DNA from 3 places in the Martelella mediterranea DSM 17316 genome. Region 1 is predicted to be linked to each of the others. Evidence: riboswitches for the same ligand, from Rfam matches in the RefSeq annotation. Region 1 holds a riboswitch; each other region holds the start of a gene.

Region 1 (4,861 bases):
GGGGCAAATCCGAGACAATGACAAGCGCCGGACCGAGAGCGGATTGCGGAAAGGCAACGCCAAAGCCGTGGAATGCTTAACGCTTTCGAAACATCCGACGGGGTTTGGAAAGGACGCGCGCCGGACCGGACCCACACGGCTTTGCTTGGCGCCGCAAACCGTTTAGAAGGCCCTGAACAAAACCGGCGACCGGGGCGGCCATGTCCGAGAGCAAAGCGAAAACCGTGATAACCGACACCGATGCGCTGGTGGCGCGCGGGCTCGTGCCGGCGAATGCGGCGGGCGATATCGCGCGGGTTGCCGAGGATTTCCGCATCCGCATTCCGGCCCATATCCTGTCGGCGATCGACACGCTGGCCGCCGATGATCCGCTGGCGCGCCAGTTCGTGCCGGATGCGCGCGAGCTTCAAGCCTATGACGGCGAGATGGACGACCCGATCGGCGACGGCGCGTTCGAGCGCGCCAAGGGCGTCACCCACCGCTATCCCGACCGTGTGCTTCTGAAGCCAACCCACGCCTGCCAGGTCTATTGCCGTTTCTGCTTCCGCCGCGAAACCGTGGGCGAGCCGGAGGCGGCGCTTGACAGGGAGGAGCTTGCGGCGGCGCTCGACTATATCCGCGCCCATAGCGAAATCTGGGAGGTGATCCTGTCGGGCGGCGATCCGCTGGTGCTTTCCGACCGCAGGCTTGCCGCGCTGATGCGCTCGCTCGGCGAGATCGACCATGTCGCCGTGATCCGCATCCACACCCGCGCGCCGTTGGTCACGCCCGAGCGCATCACCGACGGTCTGGTCGACGCGCTGAAGCGGGCCGGCAAGACCGTCAATATCGTCATCCACGTCAATCATCCGCGCGAGCTGACGGAGGCGGTGCGCGGTGGGCTCGCCCGCCTTGCCGATGGCGGCATTCCACTGTTCGCCCAGACCGTGCTGCTGAAGGGCATCAACGACGACGCCGAAACGCTGGCGGCCCTGTTCAAGGCGCTCCTCGCCAACCGGGTCAAGCCGTATTACCTGCACCATCTCGACAAGGCCAAGGGCGTCGCCCATTTCGCCGTGCCGATCGCGCGCGGCCAGGCGCTGATGCGGGCGCTGCAAGGCAGTATCTCGGGGCTCTGCCTGCCGACCTATGTGCTCGATATTCCGGGCGGCCAGGGCAAGGCGCCGATCGGACCTTCCTATCTGGAGGAAATGGGTGCCGACGAATACGAGGTCACGGATTACCGGGGAGGAAAACATTCCTATTCCGACTGGCGGTAAACGCCAGTCTGGCCGCGCCGGGTGCGTCATCTCCGTTGTGCCTCGCCCTGAGCGAAGGCCAGGGCGAGGATTGCTTCCTTTGGAGGGACGCTGCGCCGCCCTCAGGCGCCGATGGTGCGCGCCTCGATTTCCTCCAGCGTGATGCCCTTGGTCTCGGGCGCTGCGGCGATCGCGTAGACGATGCCGACGACGCAGAAGAAGGTGAAGATCGCGAAGGTCCCGACAATGCCGATGCTCGCCAGCAATTCCGGAAACGTCAGCGCCACCAGGAAGTTGAAGAACCAGTTGGCAATCGAGGCGAGCGCCATGCCGCGCGGACGCAGCCTGAGCGGAAACAGCTCCGCCATATAGAGCCAGGGCAACGGGCCGAGACTGACGGCGAAAAAGGCGATGAACGTGAAGATGCCGATCATGGCGAGATAGGGGGTTGCCGCGACATCCATCATCGTCGCCACGGTCACCAGCGCCATCGACGCCGCGGTTCCGATGAAGCCGAGGATCAGCAGCTTGCGCCGGCCCATGCTTTCCACCAGATACATCGCGACCACGGTCAGCGCGACATTGACGACGCCGATGCCGACGGTGGCCAGAAGATCGGTCGTGGTGCCCGAAAATCCGGCATTCTTGAAGATTTCCGGGGCGTAATAGATGATCGCGTTGATGCCGGAAAGCTGCTGCAGCACGAACACGATCATGGCGAAGCTCGTCACCGGCAGGATGCCGCGCTTCAGGAAGGTGCTCCACGCCGGGGTCGCCTCCTCGTCCTTGGCGCTTTCCTGGATCTCGGCGATGATCTCATCGACCTCGGCGGGCGAAGATTCCGGCTGCAGTTTCGCGATGATATCGCGCGCCTTGTCGGCATTGGAATTGAGCGTCAGCCAGCGCGGCGTTTCCGGCGACAGCAGGATGCCGATCAGCGCCACGATCGACGGGAACACGCCGACGCCGATCATCCAGCGCCAGTCGCCCGAACCGCCAAAGGCCGCGTCCGACATGTAGGAGACCATGATGCCGATGGTGATCATCAACTGGAAGGCGGAGACGATGGTGCCGCGAATGCGCGCCGGCGCGACTTCCGCCAGAAACATCGGCGCGGTCATCGCCGAGGCGCCAATGCCGACGCCGATCAACAGGCGGGCAAGGGTCAGCACATACTGGTTGAAGGCGAGCGCGGAAATCAGCGAGCCGACCAGAAAGATCAGCGCGCCGAGAATCAGCATCGGCTTGCGCCCGTAGCGGTCGGTGGTGACCATGGCAAGCAGCGTGCCCGCCACCGCGCCGAGCGGCACGGCCGAGGTGATCACCCCCTCCATGAAGGCCGAAACCGTGAAATCCTGCTTGATGAACGGCAGAGCCCCGGAAATCACGCCCTGGTCGAAACCGAAGAGCATGCCGAACAGCGCTGCCACAATGACGATGGCGATGAGCATGGGTTTTCCTCCGCTTGGACGGCCGCTGCCGCCTTCCCCTCTTATGACCCTTTTTATGAACCGCCGCTGAAAACCGCAAACGGCCTTATACCAAAAGTTGAAAGTCGAAACGGCACCCGTTGTCAAATCCTTTTGGACCTTAGCGTTTATATTAGCGGCGTTCCCGACTTCGCCGCCGAGCCCCTTGACCGACGCACGATCGCGCGGCATAGAGGACGCATCCGAGGGGTGTGTCCGTGACACTGAGATGGCCGATGGCCGAACCCTTGAACCTGATCCGGGTTATGCCGGCGTAGGAACGGAGTTTGGTCTTGAGCGACACGCCCAGAAAATCAGCCTCTATTGACGCCTCCGCTGCCCGGTTCTGCCGGGGAGAGCGGGATTGAAGCGCACCCTTTCGGCGACACTCACCTTTTGCGCGATCGTGTCCGGGCTTCTTGTGCTCTGGCAGGCGATCATCGTTTTCGGCGAGCTGCCGCGCTATATCCTGCCGCCGCCGCTTGCCGTGCTGGCGAAGTTCCAGACCGCCCACGCGATGCTGCTAGAAGAGGCGCTGGTGACGCTCAGGGAAATCCTGGCGGGTTTTGCCATGGGCGCGGTCTTCGGCGCGGCGGCGGCGATTTTCATTGCCGCCTTTCCCCGCATCGGCCGTTTCATCTGGCCCGTTCTGGTGGTGCTGCAATCCTTTCCGGTCTTCGTGATCGCGCCGATGCTGGTGCTCTGGTTTGGCTTCGGCATCGCCTCCAAGGTGGTGATGACGACCATCATCGTGTTCTTCCCCGTCGCCTCCAGTTTTGCCGACGGGCTGAGGCGCACCGACCCGGAGATCGTGGCCGCGGCCCTGCTCGATGGCGCGGGGCATTTCGAGATGTTGCGCCACATCCGCCTGCCCCTGGCAATGCCGCATCTGTTTTCCGGCCTCAGGATCGCGGCCCCGCTCGCGCCGCTCGGCGCGGTGGTGGGCGAATGGGTGGGGTCAGCCGGCGGGCTCGGCTTTCTCATGGTCCAGGCCAATGCCCGCATGCAGAGCGAGACCGTGTTCGCCGCCATGCTGATCCTCGCGCTCGAGGCCGTGCTTTTTCGAAAGGCGGTGGATCTCGCCGCCCCCTTCTTCACCCGCTGGTCGCATGAGGATTGAGCGACCGGCGCAACCGAACAGGAGAATGACATGCTGAAGAAACTCGCATTCGCCGCCGCTCTCGCCCTGGCTCCCGGGCTGGCGAGCGCCGCCGATAAGCTCGACGTGATCCTCGAATGGTATGTAAACCCCGACCACGCGCCGCTGGTGATCGCCGCCGAAAACGGCTATTTCGCCGATGAGGGGCTCGACGTGGAACTGGTGCCGCCATCCGACCCGTCGATGGTGCCGCGCATGGTGGCGACCGGCAAGGTTGATATCGGCATTCACTACCAGCCCAATCTCTATCTCGATCACGAGGCCGGCATTGATATCGTCCGCTTCGGCACACTGGTCTCGACGCCCCTCAACACGCTGACGGTGCTGAAAGACGGGCCGATCAAATCCGTCGCCGACCTGAAGGGCAAGAAGATCGGCTTCTCGGTGGCCGGTATCGAGGATGCGGTGGTGGCCACGATGCTTGAAAACGCCGGCCTCACCAAGGACGACATCACCCTGATCAATGTCAATTTCGCGCTCACGCAATCGCTGCTTTCGCAACAGGTCGACGCGACCATCGGCTCGTTCCGCAATATCGAGCTGCCGCAGATGCGGATCGCTGGCCACGAGGGCAAGGCCTTCTTCCCGGAAGAGCATGGCGTGCCGGTCTATGACGAGCTGATCTACGTGACCCGCAGCGACATGCTTGACGATGACCGGCTGCCACGCTTCCTCGATGCTGTGGAAAAGGCGACGGTCTTCATCGTCAACCATCCAGAGGCGGCATGGGAGAGCTTTGCCAAGGCCTATCCCGATCTCGACGACGAGCTGAACCGCCAGGCCTTCGCCGAATCGATCGTCCGCTTCGCCAAGCGTCCCGCCGCCTCCGATGCCGAGCGGTATGAACGTTTCGGCGCGTTCATGGCGGAAAACGGGCTGATCTCCGAAGCGCCGCCGGTCGATGCAATCTCCGTCTCGCTATCGCAGCAAAAATGAACCGGCCTTAAATCGCCACAAAAGCACATTATAAAGAAGTGAAAGAGGCGGCTTGCGGG
Region 2 (4,861 bases), 2.1 Mb from region 1:
ATCGAGCACGACCGGCACCTCCACATGGTGGCGCAGGCTGTCGGCGATGGTGACGGCGACATTGGCATTGACCACCATGCCGATCTTGATCGCGTTGACCTTTACGTCATCGAAGATCGCTGCGATCTGCTCGGCGACGAAGGCAGATGGCACCTCGTGCACGCCGGTGACGCCGCGGGTGTTTTGCGCCGTCAACCCGGTCAGCGCCGCCATGCCGTAAGTTCCAAGCGCGGAAAAGGTCTTGAGGTCGGCCTGAATGCCGGCGCCGCCCGAGGGGTCGGAACCGGCGATCGAGAGAATGTTTGCGATCATTGCTTCGCCTTCCGGATGGCTTCGGCAAGGTCCGCCGTCGCCTGATATGGATCGGGCTGGCCGCAGATGGCCGAAACGACGGCGATCCCGTCGGCCCCGCTTTCGAATGTGGCCGCCACATGCTCCCCTTTCAACCCGCCAATGGCGACGGTCGGCAAGCGGCAGAGGTTGATCATCTCGCGAAGCCCGTGAAAACCGACGGGAAGCGCGTGGTCGGGCTTGGTGCCGGTCGCGAAGATCGGGCCGGCGCCGATGTAGTCGATGCCGGCGGGATCGAAGGCGCGCGCGACATCGAGGCCGTTGACGGAAACGCCGAGAATCTTGTCATCGCCGATCAGATCCCGGACATCTTTCGGGCGGGCATCCTCCTGACCGACATGAACGCCATCGGCATCGATCGCGATGGCGGCTTCGACGTCGTCATTGACGATCAGCCGGACCGGCGTGCCGGCTGTCACCTGTTTGAGCGCAAGCCCCATGTCGATGCGTTCGCGCGTCGAGGCGTGCTTCATGCGAAGCTGCACGATGGCTGCCCCGCCGGCGATCGCATCCCTTGTGGTGGCGACCATGCCGTAATCGCCGCAAAGCTCGGGATCGAGAACGAGATAAAGGGAAAGGTCGAACTTCATGGCCATTCGATCTCCGCTTCGCTGGCAAGGGCTTGGGGCGTGACGGCAGCGAGCGCATCGAGGAAATGGGCCTGGAACGAGCCGGGACCATCGGCCCGCACATGCGCGCGGCTGCCGGCCACGCCGTAATGGGCAAGCGCCGCGACGGTTGCCTCGAAGGCATCCGCACGCCATGCGCCGGCATAACCGCCGACCAGCGCCGTCAACGCGCAACCGAGCGCCGTCACCCGCGGCATCAGCGGCGATCCGCCGCCGATGCGGGCGCTGCGCGTGCCATCGGTCACGAAGTCGCGTTCGCCGGTGACCGCCACCACCATGTTGCGCTCTCGGGCAAGCGTCTTCGCGGTCTCTTCGGCGGCCGCCACGCTGTCGCCGGCATCGACGCCCTTGCCGGCGCTGGTGGCGCCGGAGAAGGCGAGGATTTCGGAAGCATTGCCGCGCAGGATCGTGGGCCCGAGATCAAGCAGCTCAAGGGCTGCCCTGGCTCGGAAGCCGGTGGCGAAATGGGCGACGGGGTCCAGCACCCAGGGCGTCCGGTTGCGGTTGGCCGTCTCGGCCGCTGCCTTCATGCCGGCAAGCCAGTCGGGTGAAAGCGTGCCGATATTGATGGTGACCGCCGAGGCAATGCCGGCAAATTCGCCGGCTTCCTCTTTCGCATGAACCATCGCCGGAGAAGCGCCGGCGGCGAGCAGCACATTGGCCGCGATATTCATCGCCACATAATTGGTGATGCATTGCACAAGCGGCGCGTCTGCGCGCATTTTCTGAAGAATGGGGGCGATGTCGGCCATCGGCGTCCTCCTTGCTGGGCGGAGAAACCAGACGGGCCGGAGGGACGAAGCTCGCGAACCCGAGTGACTCCCTCCGCCGGTATGATCCGGATCAGGTTCCAAGGGTTCATCTCAGCCCGCTGTCGCGGACGCCCCTGTCGCTCTTGTGGCCGCTATATAGCAGAAAAACGCCGCCCGGTAAGGGGCGGCGCGGTATTTACTTCATCGTCGGCATCGAGAATTCGGCGCCGGCGCGGATGCCCTTGGGCCAGCGCTGGGTGATGGTCTTCAGGCGGGTGTAGAAGCGCACGCCTTCCGGGCCATGCATGTGGTGGTCGCCGAACAGCGAGGCTTTCCAGCCGCCGAAGGAGTGGAACGCCATCGGAACCGGGATCGGCACATTGACGCCGACCATGCCGACCTTGATCTTGTGGGCGAATTCGCGGGCGGCATCGCCGTCGCGGGTGAAGATCGCGGTGCCGTTGCCGAACTCGTGGTCGTTGATCCACTGGGCGGCCTCGTCATAGCTCTTGGCGCGGGCAACCGAGAGAACCGGGCCGAAAATCTCTTCCTTGTAGATCTTCATGTCGGTCGTCACCTTGTCGAACAGGGTCGCGCCGACGAAATAGCCGTTCTCGTAACCCTGCAGCTTCAGGCCGCGACCGTCGACCACCAGTTCGGCGCCTTCTTCCACGCCCGAATCGATGTAGCCGGTGACGCGTTCAAACGCAGCGGCCGTCACCAGCGGGCCCATATCGGCTTCCGGATCGGTGCCGGGGCCGACCTTGAGGGCGGCAATGCGCGGCTTCAGCTTGTCGATCAACCGGTCGGCGGTCTCGTCGCCCACGGGCACCGCCACCGAAATCGCCATGCAGCGCTCGCCGGCGGAGCCGAAGGCCGCGCCCATCAGCGCGTCGGCGGCCTGGTCCATGTCGGCATCGGGCATCACGATCATGTGGTTCTTCGCGCCGCCGAGCGCCTGGCAACGTTTGCCGTTGGCGGTCGCGGTGGTGTAGATGTAGCGCGCGATGGGGGTCGAGCCGACGAAGGAGACGGCCTCGATATCCGGGTCGTTCAAAAGCGCGTCGACGGCTTCCTTGTCGCCCTGGACGACGTTGAACACGCCATCCGGCAGGCCCGCTTCCTTCAGCCATGCGGCAATCAGCAGCGAGGCGGAGGGGTCGCGTTCGGACGGCTTCAGCACGAAGCAGTTGCCGGCGGCCAGCGCGATCGGGAACATCCACATCGGCACCATGGCCGGGAAGTTGAACGGCGTGATGCCGGCGACGACGCCGAGCGGCTGGCGTATCGCGTAGCTGTCGACGCCGGTGCCGACATTTTCGGTGTATTCGCTCTTCAGAAGCTGCGGGGCGGCGGTGGCGAATTCGACCACTTCCATGCCGCGCTGGATTTCGCCGAGCGCGTCGGAATGGACCTTGCCGTGCTCGGCGGTGATGACGGCCGCCATCTCATCGATCCGGGCTTCCATGATCGACAGGAACTTGTTGAGGATACGGGCGCGGCGCAGCGGCGTGGTCGCCGCCCAGTCCGGGAACGCCGCCTTGGCGGCTTCGACGGCGGCGCGGACATCGGCGGTGCTTGCCAGCGACAGCTCGCCGCTCTGCTCGCCGGTGGCGGGGTTGTAGGTCGGCACGGTGCGGGTGCTGGTTCCCGCAAAGGGCTTGCCGCCGACAAAATGCTGAATGGATTTCATGAGTATTCCTCCGGTGATACTGCCTGTGAGGCTTTTTGGATTCTGAAGCCATCGATCTCCCCGCTTGAGGGCAAGGCTGTTGTCCATGGCCTTTCCGTATAGCCCCCCAATCTTCTCGCCCCGGAGGGGAGAGATGTCGCGACAGCGACAGTGAGGGGGGAGTTTTTCCCCACGGAGGCCCTCACGGTTTGAAACGCTGCTTCACCCTCACTGCCCCTTTCGGGGCATCTCTCCCGCAAGCGGGAGAGAGTATTGGGAGCAAGCCGCATGGCCAAATGCAATTTCCCTGCCTTCAATGGGAAAGATCAATGCTGTTTGTCCCGACACTATCGCCTATTCATTTCTGCAAAGAAACACGATAATTCTAAAATCCATTGTGCGGAAATTATAGGATGGGTGCATGGACTGGGATCATCTGCGGGTCTTTCTGGCGGTGGCGCGACGGGGGCAGATCCTTGCCGCGGCGCAGGCGCTCGGGCTCAACCACGCGACGGTCGCCCGCCGGCTGAACGCGCTGGAGGAGGCGCTCGGCGAACCGCTGTTCGAGCGCCGTCCGTCCGGTTCGACGCTGACGGAAGCGGGCGAGCGGCTGCTGGCGGTGGCCGAACGGGTGGAGACCGAAATCCTGGGCATTGCGGAAGATACCAGGGCGCGCGGCGCAAGCCTCTCCGGCACGGTGCGGGTCGGCGCGCCGGACGGGCTCGGCACCTATTTTCTCGCCGCCGAGCTCGGACGCCTGCAGGAGGAGCATCCGGGCCTGATCGTCGAACTCGTGCCGCTGCCGCGTACATTCTCGCTGTCGAAGCGCGAGGCGGATCTGGCGATCACGCTCGATCCGCCGGCGGAGGGGCGGCTGGTGGTGTCCAGGCTCACGGACTACACGCTCGGCGTCTATGCCGCATCATCCTATCTCCGCCAGCACGGCGTGCCTGAAAGCGAGGAGGCGCTTGCCGACCATGTCGTCGTCACCGGCGTGGAGGATTATGCCTATGCTTCGTCGCTGAATTATGCCGGGCATCTGGCGCGCTTTGCCGGCCGGCAATTCCGCTGCGCCGGCGTCGCCGGGCAGATGGAGGCGGTGAGGGCGGGTGTCGGCATCGGCATCCTGCATGATTTCGTGGCGCGCGATACCGAGGGGCTGGAGCGAATCCTGCCTGAGGTCAATTTCCGCCGCGCCTATCACCTTCTCTCCCACCCCGATACCGGCAGCCTTGCGCGAATCGCGCTGATTCGCGCGTTTCTGGCGCACCGGTTCAGGGAGGAGCGGATGCGGTTCGCGCCGTAGCGAACGCCCTCAGCTATCGAGGCCGAGAACTTTCTCGAGATCTTCCCAGCTTGTGTCCATGGCGTAAGGCCCGATGCCGGGCAGGGCGACGTGGCCATAGAGCGGCGAAAGCTGCCATTCGGCGGTTTCCTCATCGACGCCGCCGAGCTGC
Region 3 (4,861 bases), 180 kb from region 1:
TCGGCATATCCGTCTTCAGCCCGCGGGTTTCGCCGCCCAATATTATCGAGCTCGCCGACCGCGCGCTCTATGCCGCCAAGATGGAAGGCCGCAACCAGGTGAAGGTCACCGGCTGACCTTCGAAGGCGGTTTCGGGCGTAGCTCAGCCCTGCGCCACCGCCTCGATCATCTCCATTCCCCCGACGATGGGCGCAAAATCGCTCCACACGCCCCGCGCCCCCGCGCGCCATGCCTCCATCTCCTCCGGCTCAAGGAAAGTGGCGCCATTCGCCTTGGCAAGCGCCACGGATTGCGCCTCATCCTCGACGATCAAGCGATTGAAATAGAGCGCGGCCTCGGCCGAGATCGCGCCGAGGACGGTCTGTGTTTCGGGATCGAGGCTGTTCCAGAAGCCGGCTGAAAAATAAAGCACCCCGGCGGCGCGGATATGGCGGGTTTCGGTCATGTACGGCACCACCTCGTAGAGCTTGAACCCGGCATAGGCCGATTTCGTCAGGTCCATGGCATCCGCCACGCCGGTGGCGAGCGCGTTATAGGTTTCAGTGATCGGGATGCCGACCGGCGTCGCGCCATAGGCGCTCCAAAGGCGCGTGTGGAGCGGCGTGTTGATCACGCGGATGGTCTTGCCTTCCATCTGCCCGGGCCGCGTGATCGGCGCCTTGGCCAGCAGGTTGCGGGCCCCGTAATCGATGAAGCCGCCGACGATGAACTGCTCTTCAGCAAGCCGGGCCGAGAGGTCGTCGCCGATCGGGCCGGTGACGACGTCGCGAAGATGGGCGGCATCGCGAAACAGGAAAGGCAGGTCGAGCAACTGTAATTGCGGCGTCCAGGCCGAAAGCGCCGAGACGGTGGAGAGGCTCGCCTGCACGGCTCCGAGGCGGATATTCTCCGCCACCTGCTTTTCGCCGCCGAGCGCGCCATTGGTCACGATCCGGAAACGGAACCGGCCCGGCAGCCGCTGCTCGACCTCAGCGGCGAAGAAACGCCAGACCTTCGTCTCGGGTTTGTCCTCGCTGAGAAGCGAGGCGATGACGACATCGCGCGTGGCAGCGCTGGCGGTTCGCAGATAGGCGGGCGCGGCAAGCACTGCCACGGCGGCAGCGCCTGTTTTCATGAGACTGCGACGGTTGAGCGAAGTCATGGCAGACAAACCTTTCAGACAGGAACGGCAAAGAGGGTGATGACGAGCAGGGCGGTGAGAAGCGCCAGAAGAAAGGGACGCATCGCCCTGAACAGGCTTTCCGGCGAAAGACCGGTGACGCCGCCGACCACGAAGGCCAGCATGCCGACCGGCGGGGTGAGTCCGCCGATCATCAGGTTGACGACGAGGACGACGCCAAAGCGGATCGGATCAATTCCGGCGGAAACGGCGACCGGCAGCAGGACGGGACCAAGAAGCAGGATCGCCGCCCCGATATCCATCACCAGGCCCGCGACCAGCAGCAGCACATTGGCGAGCAGGAGCACGGCAACGGCGCTGCCCCCGAACAGGCCGGCGAGGTGGCGCACAAGCCCGGCGATATCGTCGATCGCGAGCAGGAAGGCGACGGGGGCCGCCGCCCCGATCAGCAGGCCGATCGCCGCCGCCTCTGCCGCCGACTGGCGGAAGGCGGCGACAATGCTGGAACCGGAACGGCGGGACGTTGCTGCCAGGATCAGCGTGTAGAGCGCCGCAAGCCCCGCCGCCTCGGTCGTCGTGACAATGCCCAGGCGAATGCCGAACACCACGATCAGACCGAGGACGAAGGCTGGCAGGGCCGCGATCCCGGCACGCCTGCGCGTTTCCGCCGAAGCCGGCGGCGCGCCGCTCGCGGTCCCCATCGCAAGCCTTATCGCGACGGCGAGACAAACCGCCATCAGCAGGCCGGCAAACAGCCCGCCGACAAGCAACGCGCCGACGGAGAGATTGGTCGCCGTCGCCAGGATGAGAAAGGCGATCGACGGCGGGATGACGTTGTCGAGAACCGAGGACGCGGCGACAAGCGCGCCGGCGCGGGCGGGCGGATAGCCATGGCGCACCAGTTCGGGGTGGAAGGTCGAGGCGGCAAAGGCGGCATTGGCGACGGAGGAACCGGACGCGCCGGAAAACAGAACCCCTGTCAAAAGCGTCGTCTGCGCCAGCCCGCCGCGATAATGGCCAACGAGCGAGGCCGCGAACTGCACGAGCTTGCCGGCCGCGCCCGAGAGCTTCAGAAACGCGCCCGCAAGGAGAAAGAACGGGATCGCCAGCAGCAGGAATTTCGACATGCCGGCCACCGTATTGGCGATGATCGCCTGCTCCGTCTGCAACGCGCCGAAGGCAATCGCGCCGTAGGACGATGCCAGAAAAACATGGGCGAGCGGCGCGCCGGCAACGAGGCCGAGCGCGGCGGCAAGCGCGAGCGGCAGGCTCGCCGGCAGCGCGATATTGATCGCAAACCGGCCAACCGCCCAGTAAACAAACCCGCCGAGCGCGAAGCCGAAGATCAGCCGCGCGCCGCTCGAGCGCTCCAGGCGGCGCAGGCAGAGCAACACGAGCAGACCCAGCCCGCCCGCCACCGGAAAGGCGAAGCGCACCCATTCCGGAAGCCCAAGCGTTGGCGACATTCCGCCGAGCAACGCGATCGCCTCACGTCCGCCAAGGCACAGGATCAAGCCCGCGACGACGCTGAAGCCGTCGGCCACGGCAGCGAGCACGCTGGATGCCCGATCGGGGAGCAGCCTCACAAGGCCGTCGAGCCGCATTGACAGCGGTCCGGAGAGGGTGAGCGGCAGGCCGGCCGAGATCAGCGCGATATTCAGCCAGATTCCCAGATCCTCCATGCCGACGACGCCGGTGTGGAAGACATAGCGCAGCACGACGCCCGCCACGACAAGGGCGAGCATCGCCATCAGAATAACGGCGGCGAGCATGCCGAGCGCCGTCTCCAGCGCGTCCGCAAACCGTCCGGCGGTGCTGCGGATCGCCGTCATGGGTACGGACGATGCCGTTCGCAGGCGGCGCCTGTCTCTAAACATCCGTTCGGACGGCTGAACCATCGGCGGCCCGCGCATGGTATTGGAAGGCAAGGCTTCATGATGCGATCCCCAGGATGTTGCAATCACGGAGACCGGCGGAGAAGAGAAAGGTTATGGCAGAGCGGCCAGATTTTCCGTTCCTACGCCGGCATGACCCGGATCAGGTTCAAGGGTCCGGCTCACCGCCGTCTCAGCATCGCAGGATGCACCCCTCGGAATAGTCAGGTTTTGTCCGGCTTTTGGGCCTGTGTCAATGGCAGGCCGGAAACGTAGCGTCTGGCGGCAACGCAAGAAAACTTGCGAGCGTTCCACCGACGGGTTTTACCGAAGCCTTTGCAGCAGAGCCATCGACGGTTCGCCCGTGACATTCAGCCCGTTCTGCCGCTGATAGGCGGCGATCGCCGCGCGGGTCTGGTCGCCGAACACGCCGTCGATGGTGCCGGCATCGTAGCCCGCCGCCGAAAGCCGCGACTGCAATTCCTTGCGCTGGTCGGCGCTGAAGCCGTAATTGTCATCGGGAAAACTGCCCCTGAGTGGGCCAGCGCCCGCGATCCGGTCTGCGAGATATCCCACACCCAGCGCGTAATTGGTGGAATTATTGTAGCGCTTGATGACGTTGAAATTGTGCCCGACGACGAAGACCGGACCGCCCGCCTGCGGCTGTATCCTGGTGCCGTCGATGGCAGCGCCGGGCGAGCCCTCCTCGCCGCCCCAGGGCTGACCTTTTCGCCATCCCGAGCGGGCAAGATAGTTCGCGGTGCTGGCCAGCGCGTCGGTCGGGTCGGCGTCCCAGATATCGCGCCGCCCGTCGCCATTGAAATCGACGGCGTAGCCGAGATAGGAGGTCGGGATGAACTGGGTATGGCCCATGGCGCCGGCCCAACTTCCGGTCATCCGTTCGGGCGTGATATCGCCGTTCTGCAGGATCCGCATCGCCCCGACCAGCTGGCTTTCGAAGAAAGCGCCGCGCCGCCCCTCGACGGCGAGCGTCGAGAGCGACGAGACCACCGGAATGCTGCCGCGCCGCTCGCCATACATGCTCTCAAGACCCCAGATGGCGACGATCACATTGGCGTCGACGCCATAGGTCGCCTCGATCCGCTCCAGAACATCGCGGTAGCGGACATAATTGGCGCGCCCCTTGGCGATCCGCTCATCGGAGCCGGCAATGGCCAGATAGTCTTCCAGCGTGCGCTTGAATTCGGTCTGGTTGCGGTCCTGCTCGATAACCCCCGGCGTGTACCCGGCATTGGCGAAGGCCGCCGTCAGGGTGTCGTTGGAAATCCCGCGCGCCGCCGCGCGGCTCTTGAACCCGGCGACCCAGGCGTTCCATTCCGGATTGGCCACCGGCCGCATCGCCGGATCGGCAACGGAGGAAAAACTGCCAACCGAACTGTTCGTGCACGCTGAAAGCGCTGCTGCAATCGCCCCGAGAGAAAACGCGCGTCGCGTCAGATACATACAGATAACCCCGCTCCATTCGTGCGCAAGCCTAGCGCATCGGCCTCCCGACCGAAAGAGCACGAGCTTGCGTCCAATTTATGGAACGGGGGTGCAGGAAGGCACAGCGGTGAAAGTTTTTTTTCCGCTGTGCAACACGGGCTGGCAAGTCCCTGGCCTGTCGGGCCGCAACTGGGCTAGTCGTCGTCCGTATCGTAATATTTGTCGCCGTAATGGGCGGCATAGCCATAGCCATAGCCGTAGTTGTAGCCATACCGCTTGAATCCATTCGGATCGATCTGGTTTAGTACGAGCCCCTCGATCTTGCCTTCCTCGAACGAACGGACCGCCTCTTCGACCTGGTGATGGTGGGTCGAATCCCATTTGACGACGAAGAGGATGGCATCGACAAACTGGCTGAGAA

Evidence for each region. A riboswitch is a leader RNA that binds a small molecule or an ion and turns the genes downstream of it on or off. The one in region 1 is predicted to bind thiamine pyrophosphate.
Region 2: another riboswitch for thiamine pyrophosphate. It lies ahead of thiM (hydroxyethylthiazole kinase); the one in region 1 lies ahead of Mame_RS21470 (ABC transporter permease).
Region 3: another riboswitch for thiamine pyrophosphate. It lies ahead of Mame_RS20695 (TRAP transporter large permease); the one in region 1 lies ahead of Mame_RS21470 (ABC transporter permease).

Annotation. Positions count from the first base shown of each region.
Region 1 is NZ_CP020330.1:4,609,499-4,614,359, forward strand. It holds gene Mame_RS21460 (lysine-2,3-aminomutase-like protein) at 201-1,259, shown strand; gene Mame_RS21465 (sugar porter family MFS transporter) at 1,361-2,689, opposite strand; TPP riboswitch at 2,904-3,005, shown strand; gene Mame_RS21470 (ABC transporter permease) at 3,072-3,827, shown strand; gene Mame_RS21475 (ABC transporter substrate-binding protein) at 3,858-4,802, shown strand.
Region 2 is NZ_CP020330.1:2,517,273-2,522,133, forward strand. It holds gene thiD (bifunctional hydroxymethylpyrimidine kinase/phosphomethylpyrimidine kinase) at 1-312, opposite strand, end outside; gene thiE (thiamine phosphate synthase) at 309-947, opposite strand; gene thiM (hydroxyethylthiazole kinase) at 938-1,732, opposite strand; TPP riboswitch at 1,784-1,878, opposite strand; gene Mame_RS11770 (CoA-acylating methylmalonate-semialdehyde dehydrogenase) at 1,929-3,425, opposite strand; gene Mame_RS11775 (LysR family transcriptional regulator) at 3,826-4,710, shown strand; gene Mame_RS11780 (dual specificity protein phosphatase family protein) at 4,720-4,861, opposite strand, start outside.
Region 3 is NZ_CP020330.1:4,431,470-4,436,330, forward strand. It holds gene Mame_RS20685 (GGDEF domain-containing protein) at 1-116, shown strand, start outside; gene Mame_RS20690 (TRAP transporter substrate-binding protein) at 143-1,141, opposite strand; gene Mame_RS20695 (TRAP transporter large permease) at 1,156-2,952, opposite strand; TPP riboswitch at 3,118-3,220, opposite strand; gene Mame_RS20700 (lytic murein transglycosylase) at 3,319-4,458, opposite strand; gene Mame_RS20705 (GumC family protein) at 4,635-4,861, opposite strand, start outside.